DNA from 2 places in the Cohaesibacter sp. CAU 1516 genome. Region 2 is predicted to be linked to the other one. Evidence: predicted binding sites of a transcription regulator. Region 2 holds the regulator's gene; the other holds the start of a gene.
The links. The regulator PhoB, encoded in region 2, activates phosphate uptake and scavenging genes when phosphate is short. The targets are predictions, from matches to a motif close to TGTCATNNANCTGTCAT.
Positions count from the first base shown of each region.

Region 1 (6,339 bases), on a different contig from region 2:
GGCGAGCAGGTCCTGTCATGACAGGCCATAGCTGGCCGCCATGGCGGATGCCGCAGCTCTGTTGGAAACCCCGAGATTTTTCATCAGGGCGGAGACATGACTGCGCACGGTGAAGGGAGAGAGATCCAGCTCACGGGCTATCTCCTTATTCGACAGGCCATGGCGCAGCAATTTCAGGATTTCAATCTGGCGGGGCGTCAAATCGCCAAGCGGCACATGATGCTGCTGTCCCATATCCTGCGACAGGGTTGCATCGCTGATGCACACCTCGATCTGTCCTTGCATAATGTTGCGGATCGCCCGCATCACTTCCTGTGAGGATACGGACTTGGAGATGAAACCATTGACCCCAAGGCCCATGATCTGTTCGATCTCGACCGGGTCGTTGAGCATCGAGACTGCAATGATCGGGCAAAGGGCGAAACTCTGCCGCAAGCGCTTCAGGTCGCGCATATAATCAAAGCCAGGAAAAAGCAGGTCGGACAAGATCAGATCCGGGGAGGGTGATTTTGCAATCAGGCGATTAAGACTGACCCCATCGCCTGCTTCTTCCACCTTGGAACCGGGAAACAGGTCTTCCAGCAACAGCGTCATGCCAGACCGATAAAGCGGATGATCATCTGCCAAAATGATGCGCATATCGGTCTAACTCCCTGAAAACGGCTGTTTTGGGTTCTGTTCCCTCATAAAAGTCTGGTCCCAACTGTTGCCCTTGTCCAGATGTACATCTGTATATGGCAACCGATGATCGTCAGGCCCGCAGGCAATCTCAGTGGTCAGATTTTTCGAGGAAATGCTTGTCGAGTCCCGTCAGATAATCAAGACCTTCCTTGGTCAGCTCGACCGGCGGCACATCGGCGCTCTTGACCATGCCCTTACGGGCCAAGGCAGCCCAGACACCCCGATTGGTGAAGCCGCTGGCATCTGCTGCATGCACGGTGAATTCGCCGACATGGAAATGGTCTCCATGCGGGTGGGGCACGCGCGGGATGGTCACCGAACCATCGGATCCCCAAGCTTCATCGGGCTGGGTGCGGCCGAGAATTTGCAGCAGCACAAGGGTGCGCAGCTGGAGTTTGTTCAGTTTGAGCGGATTGACGCGTTGCATGAATTGTCTTTCTCGAAACAATGATCAGGCCGATGCTCGCGGCCCGATCTGGCTTGTTGTGCGATCCTTACATCTGCGAGGTGACCGGCTCAGCCTTCATTCTTGAAGAAGCCGGTGATGCTTGCAGAGGCAATCTGGTTTCGCATGATATTAAACCGGACATAGGCCCCTGTCATGCTCGTTGTGTCAATCGCCTCAACAGAAAGCGCATGTAGTGTGAAGATATAACGATGGGCTGGATCATCCGGCGGAGGATAGGCACCGGTAAAGCCTTCAGTGCCCGCATCATTCAAGGCACTCAACGCGCTTTCCGGCAGGGAATCGCTGGCAATCTGACCGCTTTCGGTGACCGGCAGATTGGTGATGATCATGTGCCAGAAGCCAGAACCGGTCGGAGCATCAGGGTCATAGCAGGTCAGCGCAAGGCTTTTGGCTTCGCTCGGAACACCGGACCAGACCAGAATCGGGGAAAGGTCCTGTCCACCAAGACCGGCAGACACGGATTTTTGCGGTAGCGGATCGCCGTCGTTAAAATCTGGGCTAGTCAATTTCATATCAAATCTCCGAATAAAAATGGGAAGTTCGAGGAAAATGGTAGTCTTGTAAAACCTGAGTTTGAGGAAATTTCATGACAAAGCAAGGGGCGAATGCGCGCGCGCCACAGTCAGAAACGCGAGCCCCGGTTCGCACAGATTGTCCTTATCGCTGCCCCTCTTCATTCATGTCTATTTCCAGATTGATCCGGTCCGCTGAAAAGCGGGTTTTCGAATATTCGATCGGGCGTCCCTCCAGATCATGGTTGATCGCATGGGTGACCAGCACGATGGCGCCGGGCGTCAGCCGCATGATCCGCACATCATCAACCGTCGCGTGATAGGCCTCAATGATGGTCGAATGCCGAACATAATCTGACAGCCCACACGCCGCAAAAGCCTTGGTCACCGAGCCAAGGGATTGATATTGTTTGGCAAAATCGGGAAACCGCGCTGCATCATACCAGGACGTCGACCGGCTGACCGGAATATCGTCCCCCATTCCGACAGTCCGTGCGCTGAAAACCGGCGCATCAAGCGGCAACCCCAACGCCTCTGCCACATCATGCTTGGCAGCCACGCGGTCACAGCTCACAAGAACCGTGCTGCCCGTCGTGCCCTGTGCCGCCATGCCCGCAGAAAAGCGTGTGCGCTTGGAAATCGGATAGGTCAGGCGATTGGGTTCGATGATGAAGGTGCCGCGCCCCTGTTCGGCCCGCAGGATGCCATCATTGACCAGAGCCGAAATGGCCGAGCGCACCGTATGGCGGTTGACGCCAAATTGCTTGGCCAGCTCCATCTCGGGAGGCAGCTTGCCACTGTCATCCCCAAGACCGGAGGATATGCCCGCCCGGATCGCATCGGCAATCTGTCGCCACAGGGCCACGCCGCTGCGCCGTTCAATCTCGCTTTTCAGGGTCTCGGAAGCCATCAATCGGTCCTTTGATCTTGCCGCCCGGTCTGGTTGGTCCTTTAGCGCGATTGCCCGCCGCAGTCCAGTTCTTGCTTACAGACTTTTGCGTATCTTGCTGGAAAGCGTATGCAATTTGCAATCAGCGCGCCAGAGGGCGCAATGTCCTAAGGACTTTCATCAGTCTTTGATCCCTTCGTCACATAGCTGTCACCATTGGTGCGTAGAGATCGGTTCAAATAGGTTGTCTAGTAAAATAGACAAATTTAAACCCCAGATGCGACGGATCTCCCATGGAAGACAAAAAAAGCTCTCAGGCGACGCCGCAGACGCTCTCCGCCGACCAGCTTGCCCACCAACGCCGACTATCGATTTTGGCCAATGCCCCAAAGCAAGATTTGCTGCAGGCTTGGCTTTCCCTTGAACTGGATCCCGGCTGCGAATTGCTGCGCGGCCCGGAAACTGGCTTGATCGCCCTGCGTGGTCGCATGGGGGGCGGTGGTGCGCCCTTCAATTTTGGTGAAGCCACAGCCACCCGCGCCACCGTGCGGATGGAAAATGGCGCCATCGGCCATGCCATCATGCTCGGCCGCGATGCAGGCAAGGCAAAACTGGCTGCGGTCATCGACGCCATGGCCACGGATCGCGCCACCGCTGATCTGATCGAACGCCAAATCCTGACCCCGTTGGAACAAGCCGCCAAAGAGCGCGACAACCAGAATGCTGCTGAAACGCAGGCCACAAGGGTCAATTTCTTCACCATGGTCAGAGGGGACGATTGATGCAGATCGCACAACCCAACATGCCGAGCCCAAAGGACGCTGCCAAAGCGATGCAGGGCGGTTTGAGTGAGCCAACCCTTCAGACCCAGCGCATTTTCCGCGCCATCATGGATGCCATGGCCCGCCCGGGCACCATCAAGCCAACCAAGACCGATGCGAAACCGCCATCGGGTCTGTGCCCTCTCATAGGTGCTGTACTGGCAACCCTAGCGGATGCCGACACCCCGATTTGGCTGGATGAAGGCCTGAAAACCACACCAGCCGTCACTGATTGGTTGACCTTCCATGTGGGTGCACCATTCGCCGTCGAGCCAGCCCGCGCCACCTTTGCCGTGCTTTCAGATGCGCAAAAGATTGCGTCACTCGACATCTTCGCACAAGGCCAGCAGGACTATCCAGATCGCTCCACTACCTTGATCATAGCCGTTGATGACCTATGCATGGATGGAGACTGGATCCTCTCTGGCCCGGGTATCAAGACCACGACATCGCTTGGTGTCACGCCCATCTCACCACTCTTTCAAGATCAATGGATTGCCAACAACAATCGCTTCCCGCGCGGTGTCGATGTGATCTTTGTTGCCCCGGATGCCATTGCTTGTTTGCCACGCACTACACGGATCAAAAACCAGAAAACGGGAGGCCGCTGATATGTATGTTGCCGTAAAGGGCGGGGAAACCGCCATCAAGGCCGCGCACCAATTGCTGGCCGACCGCCGCCGGGGGGATCGCGATGTCGATGCCCTATCGCTTGACCAAATTTCAGAGCAATTGTCTCTGGCCGTTGATCGGGTGATGAGCGAAGGGGCGCTTTATGATCGCGAACTGGCGTCACTGGCCATCAAACAGGCCCGCGGCGATCTGATCGAAGCCATCTTCCTCACCCGCGCCTACCGCACCACCTTGCCACGCTTTGGCTATTCCGAGCCGATTGACACCAGCGCCATGCAAATCCAGCGCCGCATTTCCGCGACCTTCAAGGATTTGCCCGGTGGCCAGATTCTTGGACCAACCTTTGACTATACCCACCGTTTGCTGGACCCGGCTTTGGCAGGGGACGAGGAAGTCTCAGCCCCCCAAACGGCCGAACTGGCCGATGACGCCGAAGCCATGCCGCGCGTTTCTGATCTGATTGCCGGTGAAGGCCTGATGGAACCCGATGGCGTGCTGCCAGAGGGCAAGCAAGACTGGCCAGAGCCAGGCGACATCACCCGCAAACCGCTCGATTTCCCGCTCACCCGTGACCAGCGCCTCCAAGCCTTGTCCCGTGGCGATGAGGGCTTTTTGTTGGCGCTTGGCTATTCCACCCAGCGCGGCTATGGCCGCAACCACCCCTTCGCTGGCGAAATCCGCATTGGCGAGGTGGATGTTATGGTCGACGTGCCAGAGCTGGGCTTTGCGGTCTCCATTGGTCGCATTCAGGTCAGCGAATGCCAGATGGTCAACCAGTTCAAGGGCTCACGCACCGCGCCACCACAATTCACCCGCGGCTATGGTCTGGTCTTTGGCCAGTCGGAGCGCAAATCCATGTCCATGGCCCTGTGTGACCGCGCCTTGCGGTCCGACGAATTTGGCGAAGACATCATCGCACCAGCGCAGGATGAGGAATTTGTCATTTCCCATTCCGACAATGTGCAGGCCACCGGCTTCGTCGAGCATTTGAAGCTGCCGCACTATGTCGATTTTCAGGCCGAGCTGAAGCTGGTGCGCCAGATGCAGGCCGAATTCTACGCCAACCACAATCCTGATGCCAATCCGGCGCAGGCAGACAGCGATCAGGAGGCGGCACAATGAGCAATAAAGCGAGCATCACGAGCCTTTCCGACCCAAGCGCAATTGCCAATTACAATTTCGCCTATCTCGATGAACAGACCAAGCGGATGATCCGCCGAGCGATCCTCAAGGGCATTGCCATTCCCGGCTATCAGGTGCCCTTTGCCAGCCGCGAAATGCCCATGCCCTATGGCTGGGGCACCGGTGGGGTGCAGGTGACCGCCTCGATCCTTGGGCCAGATGATGTCTTGAAGGTCATCGATCAGGGGTCGGACGATACAACCAACGCGGTCTCCATTCGCGCCTTCTTTGCCAAGATGGCCCGGGTTGAGACCACCACCCAGACCAAAGCGGCCAGCGTCATTCAGACCCGTCACCGTATCCCCGAAGAGCCCTTGAGCGAAGATCAGGTGATTGTCTTTCAGGTGCCAATCCCCGAGCCTCTGCGCTTCCTTGAGCCGCGAGAGACCGAGACCCGCAAAATGCATGCGGTCGAGGATTATGGCCTGATGCATGTGAAGCTCTATGAGGATATCGCCCAGAAGGGGCATATCGCCACCAACTATGCCTATCCGGTCAAAGTGAAGGGGCGCTATGTGATGGATCCGTCGCCGACCCCGAAATTCGACAATCCGAAAATGCATCAGATGGAAGCCCTGCAGCTTTATGGCGCCGGGCGCGAAATGCGCATTTATGCCATCCCGCCCTATACCGATGTCGTCAGCCTCGATTTTGAAGATTATCCCTTTGAAATTCAGGCCTTCGAGGAGCCATGCGCTCTGTGTGGCGGCACAGGCGTCTATCTCGATGAGGTCATTCTCGATGACAAGGGCGAGCGGATGTTTGTCTGCTCCGACAGTGATTATTGCGAAGACCGCCGTGCACAGGGTTTCCGCGGCCCGATGGCACCAGATGCCAACCATGATCAAGAGGTGCCAGCATGAGCCAGCCACACTCCTCCCAATTCCATGGCAAAGAGTTCGAGGCCAAATCCTCGCTGGTTGCCCAGCGCCCGACGGACCTCAATGAAGAGCCTTTGCTGCAGGTCCGCTCGGTCAGCAAATATTATGGCCGACGCGTTGGCTGTGAAGAGATCAGCTTTGATCTCTGGCCCGGCGAAGTGCTGGCCATTGTCGGCGAGTCCGGGTCAGGTAAAACCACCTTGCTCAACTGCATCTCCACCCGCCTGACGCCAACCTCCGGCATGGTCAATTACCGCATGCGCGATGGGGC
Region 1 is NZ_VANT01000005.1:12,755-19,093, reverse strand. Features, by position in the region: gene FDK21_RS13470 (hybrid sensor histidine kinase/response regulator) at 1-21, shown strand, start outside; gene FDK21_RS13465 (response regulator transcription factor) at 16-639, opposite strand; gene FDK21_RS13460 (hypothetical protein) at 770-1,108, opposite strand; gene FDK21_RS13455 (YbhB/YbcL family Raf kinase inhibitor-like protein) at 1,198-1,662, opposite strand; gene phnF (phosphonate metabolism transcriptional regulator PhnF) at 1,808-2,572, opposite strand; gene phnG (phosphonate C-P lyase system protein PhnG) at 2,845-3,333, shown strand; gene phnH (phosphonate C-P lyase system protein PhnH) at 3,333-3,983, shown strand; gene FDK21_RS13435 (carbon-phosphorus lyase complex subunit PhnI) at 3,985-5,127, shown strand; gene FDK21_RS13430 (alpha-D-ribose 1-methylphosphonate 5-phosphate C-P-lyase PhnJ) at 5,124-6,050, shown strand; gene phnK (phosphonate C-P lyase system protein PhnK) at 6,047-6,339, shown strand, end outside.
Region 1: phnG (phosphonate C-P lyase system protein PhnG) is a predicted target of PhoB. The motif match lies at 2,749-2,765, and genes of this name have one in related genera.

Region 2 (6,339 bases):
GTGTCGACCATGGTGCCTTCACCAACAAAGGCCCCCAGATTGACGAAAGATGGCATCAGCACCACACCCTTGCCGATATGGGCAGAGCGGCGCACGATACAGTTTGGCACGGCACGGAAACCGGCTTTCTCGAAATCAAGACCGCTCCAGCCGTCAAACTTGGAAGGCACCTTGTCCCACCAGGTTGCATCGCCCGGACCACCCTTGATGATTTCCATCGGGTTGAGGCGGAAAGACAGCAACACGGCTTTCTTCAGCCACTGATTGACCACCCAATTGCCATCAGCGCCTTTTTCAGCCACGCGCGCCTGACCACTATCCAGCAAGGTCAGCGCCTTTTCGACCGCGCCGCGAATGTCACCATTGGTGGTGTTGGTGATGCTGTCGCGTTTCTCGAACGCGTCGTCGATCATTGTTTGAAGGGAAGCCAAGTCAACCTGCGTCATGTCTTTTTGCCTTTTTCTCAAGTGCACGTCCTGCCCGGTTCCGGTGACAAAGCCACGGTGAGCCGGTGCGGGGAACGGCGCAATCTGTCTTCCGTTTCTTGCACCAAGCGAGATGGCTCGGTCATTGCAAAGACGGAAACTGTCTCTGTACAACATCCATCTCTGGGCCAGTCAAGATTGGATATGGCACATGCTTCAATCACCCGCACACACCCTCTTGCACGAGTATTCGGCCAAACCATAAGCACCCTAGTAGCGGTGTCAATATAAAGTCGGGGCAATCAGGGGCATTTCGAGGTTATGGACAGATAAAGTTCCCGGCAAACACAAGTGCGAGAGTCGAAATTTCCTGCGCTTAAATAGATTGTTTAAAAATATGGCGTATCTATTTGGTTTAGGGAGTGTCGCTAAAGTATTCTTGCGCAAAACGTTAAGAAAAGTTAAGTTTTGCTTCTCTTTGCAGGGTTGTCACCTTTTTGACGTTTGGGTAAGGCGATCAACTTTGCGTGAGACAGACTCCGATGGGGATGGGGAAATGGCAGAATAGAGCGCTTTTTCCGGTTGGCACCGCGCTGGGTGAAAACGCCTCTCCTGAGGAAAATATTCTTGTCTGACCAATATAGACAGATATACTGATACGATATTCTCGAATGTGTATTGCTGCCGGCGTGGGTGGTTCTCAGGATCATCCTTCGGCCCGAATGTTGAATTGAAGCCAGCCGGAAAATCCGGGCCTGACGTATGGAACGTTTGACCAAGGATGGGGTGGTTTCCGATCGAATGAGGGAAAAGAATTGGTTCACCAAGGGAAAGCGCCGAGCAAGCTGATGCTCACTGTTACCGTGCTTCTGTCCAGCACCGCTGTCGGAGCTGCGGCTGGCACGCCTGTCTCGCAACTGCCTGTTTCCAGCAAGGCTGAAAAACATCTGGATCCTACGTTGGACGCGCCTGTGCAGATCATTGTCTCGCGCAAGGATCAGCGTCTGCGGGTCTTCAAGGGCGGTGAGGAAATTGCGACCTCGCGTGTTTCGACCGGCAAGCGCGGCCACACCACCCCGACCGGCATCTATTCCATTCTGGAAAAGCGTCGCCGCCATTTCTCCAACCTCTATAACAGCGCGCCGATGCCTTACATGCAGCGCCTGACATGGTCTGGCATTGCCTTGCATGAATCCAATTCTGTGCCGAGCTATCCGGCGTCCCATGGCTGCATCCGGTTGCCCAACGGCTTTGCCAAAAAGCTTTTCAGCCTCACCGAGCGTGGCGCCCATGTGGTGATTGCCAATCGTGATGCTGCACCGGAACTGATTGCCCATCCGGCGCTGTTCCAGCCAGAGGAAATGACCTCTTTCGACAAACTGTCGTCCGTACAGGCAGTCGAACGGCAGGCCAGCAAGACCTTTGGCAAGGTTGCCCTCCTGTCCGACAAGCCACCGCTTGATCCGTTGGCCCATCAAATGGCCAAGCGCCTCAACCGGTTTGCTGAAATCCGCCAGAGCGACAAGCCCTTGCGTATTTTCATCACCCGTCAGGCCAAAGGCAATCTGGTCCATGAAGTCCAGACCTTGCTGAACAAACTGGGCTTTGATGCGGGCGCGCCCGATGGCCTTGTGGGCAAAATGACACTGAGTGCTGTCAACGCTTTTGTCGCCTCCAAGAAAGACAGCATCGAAAGCCGCCAGTCTTCAATCTCCACCAAGATCGATCAGACCCTGCTGGCGCAATTGTATCAGGCAGCAGGCAAGGGCGCAGTGCCGACTGGCCACCTCTTTGTGCGTCACAATTTCAAGCCCCTGTTCGATGCTCCGATCCAGATCCGCAATCCTGAGCAAGTGCTCGGCGCTCACCTCTTCACCGCGTCGCTTTCGCGTGAAGAAGAGGGTAAGCTTGATTGGCGGGCGCTGGCTCTTGGTGACATGCTGACAGCCAGGCTGCAAGACCGCTATGGGGTGACTGATCCGGGCGCCGATGATGGGATCGTGGCGTCCACAGACATTCTCGATCGTGTCATCATTCCTGATCATGTCCGCGCGCAGGTTAATCACCTGATTGGCAATGGTGCATCGCTCACCATATCCGATCGAGGCTTCAGCCGCGAAACCACGCCACAAGGCACGGATTTCATTGTGTTGACCAAACCCTCCTTGCCGAAATATGCCAAGAAGACGCCGGCCAAGGTCAAGAAACAGCGCGTGGTGAGAAAAATCACCAAGCCCAAGCGCTCGGTCGCAACAGTAAAAAAGCCAAAGAGCCGCGGCATCTTCCGCCTGTTCAAGAAGCGCAATAGTGCGCAGGTCGCCAGCAACTAGAGGCGCGACCATTTGACAATCAAAAAAGCCCGGACCTTGCAAAAGATCCGGGCTTTTTTCTTATGGTAGGGTCGGTGCGGGATCACTCGACAGAGAACTGGTCGTCGAAGCTATAGCCTGAGCCACGCACGGTGCGGATGGGATCTTTCACCCGGCCCCGATTGATGGTTTTGCGCAGGCGCCCCACATGGACATCTACGGTCCGCTCGTCGACATAGACATCATGGCCCCAGACCCCATCGAGCAGCTGTTCGCGGGAATAGACACGGCCCGGATTCTGCATCAGAAATTCCAGCAGACGATATTCGGTCGGGCCCAGATTGACCTCGCGATTGGCGCGTTTGACGCGATGGGTCTCCCGGTTTAGCTCCAAATCTCCGGCCTTAAGGATGGTTGCGACCAGATCCGGGCTGGCCCGGCGCAGGATTGCCCGCACACGGGCCATCAGCTCTGGTACGGAGAAGGGCTTGACCACATAATCATCAGCACCGGTGGAAAGTCCGCGAATGCGCTCGGATTCCTCGCCCCGCGCCGTCAGCATGATGACGGGGAGCTTGAGGGTTTTCGGTTTCGCACGCAAGCGCCTGCACAATTCGATGCCAGACAGTCCCGGCAGCATCCAATCCAGAAGCAACAGGTCTGGAAGGGTTTCCTGCAACCTGCTCTCCGCTTCATCACCGCGGGCAATAACCTCTACCTGATAGCCTTCGGCTTCCAGATTGTAACGCAGAAGAAGGCTAAGGGCTTCTTCATCCTCCACGATCATTACTTTGGGGCTCATAGCCAAATGTTCCACATTCCGAAGATCCGTGCCTGCAGGGGCAAAAAATCGGATCATACCTTCAAGTTGGCACGACATCCAAGACGACGTCATGCCCGTTTTTGATGGACGATGTCAGGAGACCAGACGGCTCCTTGAGCATCACAGGGGACGATCATCCATCGTATGCCCGGTTTTCACATAATAGATCGTTTCAGCGATGTTGGTTGCATGATCTCCGACGCGTTCGAGATGTTTGGCAGCAAACAGCAGGTTGGTGCAAACGGTGATGTTGCGTGGATCTTCCATCATGTAAGTGAGGAACTCACGGAACAACGAATTGTACAGGGCATCCACTTCACGGTCCTTCTGGACCACGGCCAATGCCACATTCTCGTCGTGGGCGGTATAGGCATCCAGCGTCCGGCGCAGCTGGTCAAGGGTGATCTCGGCCATATGCTCGATGCCGTGCATCAACTGCTTTGGATGGCTGCGGCCTTCCAGAGCCAAGGCGTTGCGGGCAATATTCTTGCCCAGATCGGCAACGCGCTCCAGATCGATGGAAATGCGCAGGGCTGCCACAATCTCACGCAAATCCTTCGCCATTGGTTGGCGACGGGCGATGGTGAGAACGGCTTTCTCTTCGATTTCCTGATCCAGCTTGTTGATGAGCGCATCCTTTGCGACCGTTGCATGGGCCGCACTCATGTCCATGCGGACCAGAGAACTAACAGCTTCTTCCACCATGCGCTCTGCATGGCCACCCATTTCGGCAATGCGGCCGGTCAGCTCGCGCAGGTCGTCATCATAGGACGAGACAATATGATCAGACATTCTTGGTATTCCCCTGATAGTCGCTCATTTGGCGGCCAGAATGTGCTGATTCCAGCCTGCCGCGAAGTCAAAAAGCTTAGCCGAAGCGGCCGGTGATATAGTCCTGCGTCCGCTGATCTTTCGGGTTGGTAAAGATCATATCGGTTTGGCCTTCCTCGACGAGATTGCCAAGATGGAAGAAAGCGGTGCGCTGAGACACACGGGCAGCCTGCTGCATGGAGTGGGTCACGATGACGATGGTGTAATTCTCGCGCAATTCGTCAATCAGCTCCTCAACCTTTGCCGTGGCGATCGGGTCAAGGGCCGAGCAGGGCTCATCCATCAGGATGACTTCCGGGCTGACCGCGATGGCGCGCGCAATGCACAGGCGCTGTTGCTGCCCACCGGACAGGCCGGTGCCTGGCTCATCAAGGCGGTCCTTGATTTCTTCAAACAGACCGGCCTTCTGCAAGGAAGAGACAACAACCTCTTCCATCTCGGCCTTGTTGCGGCAAAGACCGTGAATGCGCGGGCCATAGGCCACATTCTCGAAGATGCTCTTGGGGAATGGGTTGGGCTTCTGGAACACCATGCCAACGCGGGCACGCAGCTCGACCACATCCACCTTTGGGTCGTAAATGTCACTGTCGCCAAGCTTGATGGCGCCGCCGACGCGACAAATGTCGATCGTGTCATTCATCCGGTTCAGGCAACGCAGGAAAGTCGACTTGCCACAGCCGGACGGGCCGATCAGTGCGGTGACCTGATTTTCTTCGATCTTCAGATCGACATCGAACAGAGCCTGCTTCTCACCATAATGGACGGTGACTTTCTCGCCGGACATCTTGATCGGCTTCGCACGCGCGGAGGCGTTCTGAATATTCGGGTTGGTATCCTGCATGGTCAATGCTTTCACTATCCTGTTCGGGGCTCGCTTGTTCTGAACTCGATTGACCTGTGGTCATCGGCGAGCGCGGGAATAACGTTGGTTCACGGCGTCGCTGACTACCAGCGACGCTCGAAGCGGCGACGCAGAAGCACCGCAGAAATATTCATCAGGGCGAGGAAGCCCAGAAGGATCATGATGGCAGCCGAGGTGCGCTCGACAAAGGCGCGTTCCGCTGCACCGGCCCACATGTAAATCTGGACCGGAAGGGCGGTCGCCGGATCAAACGGATTGACTGGAAAATCCTTGACGAACGCCACCATGCCGATCATCAGCAACGGTGCGGTTTCCCCAAGGGCCTGAGCCAGACCAATGATGGTGCCGGTTAGAATGCCCGGAGAGGCAAGGGGCAGCACATGGTGGAAAATGGCTTGTGTCTTGGATGCACCAACCCCGAGGGCCGCTTCCCGGATGGACGGTGGAACCGCCTTCAAGGCAGAGCGGGTAGCGATGATGATGGTTGGCAGGGTCATCAGCGTCAAAACGAGACCGCCGACAATCGATGCGGACCGTGGCAGACCGGCAAAGTTGATGAAGACGGCCAGACCCAACAGGCCAAACACGATGGAAGGCACCGCAGCAAGGTTGTTGATGTTGACCTCGATCAGGTCGGTCCAGCGATTTTTGGGTGCAAACTCTTCCAGATAGATCGATGCAGCCACCCCGATTGGCAGAGCCAGAACCAGAACGGTGATCATCATGAAGATTGACCCGACAACCGCAACCCCGATACCGGCCGTCTCGGCACGGGACGAAGCACCGAAGGTGAAGAGGCCGGTATTGAACTTCTTGTCCATGATGCCCCGTTCGCGCAGATCGTCGATCCAGCCAATTTGCTGGTCGCTGATTTGGCGACGGCTTTCAGGAATGTCGCGGGAAATCTGTCCCTTGACGAAGCTGTCGACATCCCCGTCGGCCAAAAGCCACATGGTTTTCCGGCTGCCAATCAGCGAAGGATCGTTGAGAACCATGTCACGGATTTCAATGGCGGCACCGCGGGAAATCAGCTTTTTGGCTTCCCGCATTTCCTTGCGCTTGGTCTTGTCCTTGGGATCAATGCCCAGA
Region 2 is NZ_VANT01000003.1:69,720-76,058, reverse strand. Features, by position in the region: gene dapD (2,3,4,5-tetrahydropyridine-2,6-dicarboxylate N-succinyltransferase) at 1-446, opposite strand, end outside; gene FDK21_RS10040 (L,D-transpeptidase family protein) at 1,274-2,755, shown strand; gene phoB (phosphate regulon transcriptional regulator PhoB) at 2,838-3,536, opposite strand; gene phoU (phosphate signaling complex protein PhoU) at 3,678-4,349, opposite strand; gene pstB (phosphate ABC transporter ATP-binding protein PstB) at 4,426-5,229, opposite strand; gene pstA (phosphate ABC transporter permease PstA) at 5,334-6,339, opposite strand, start outside.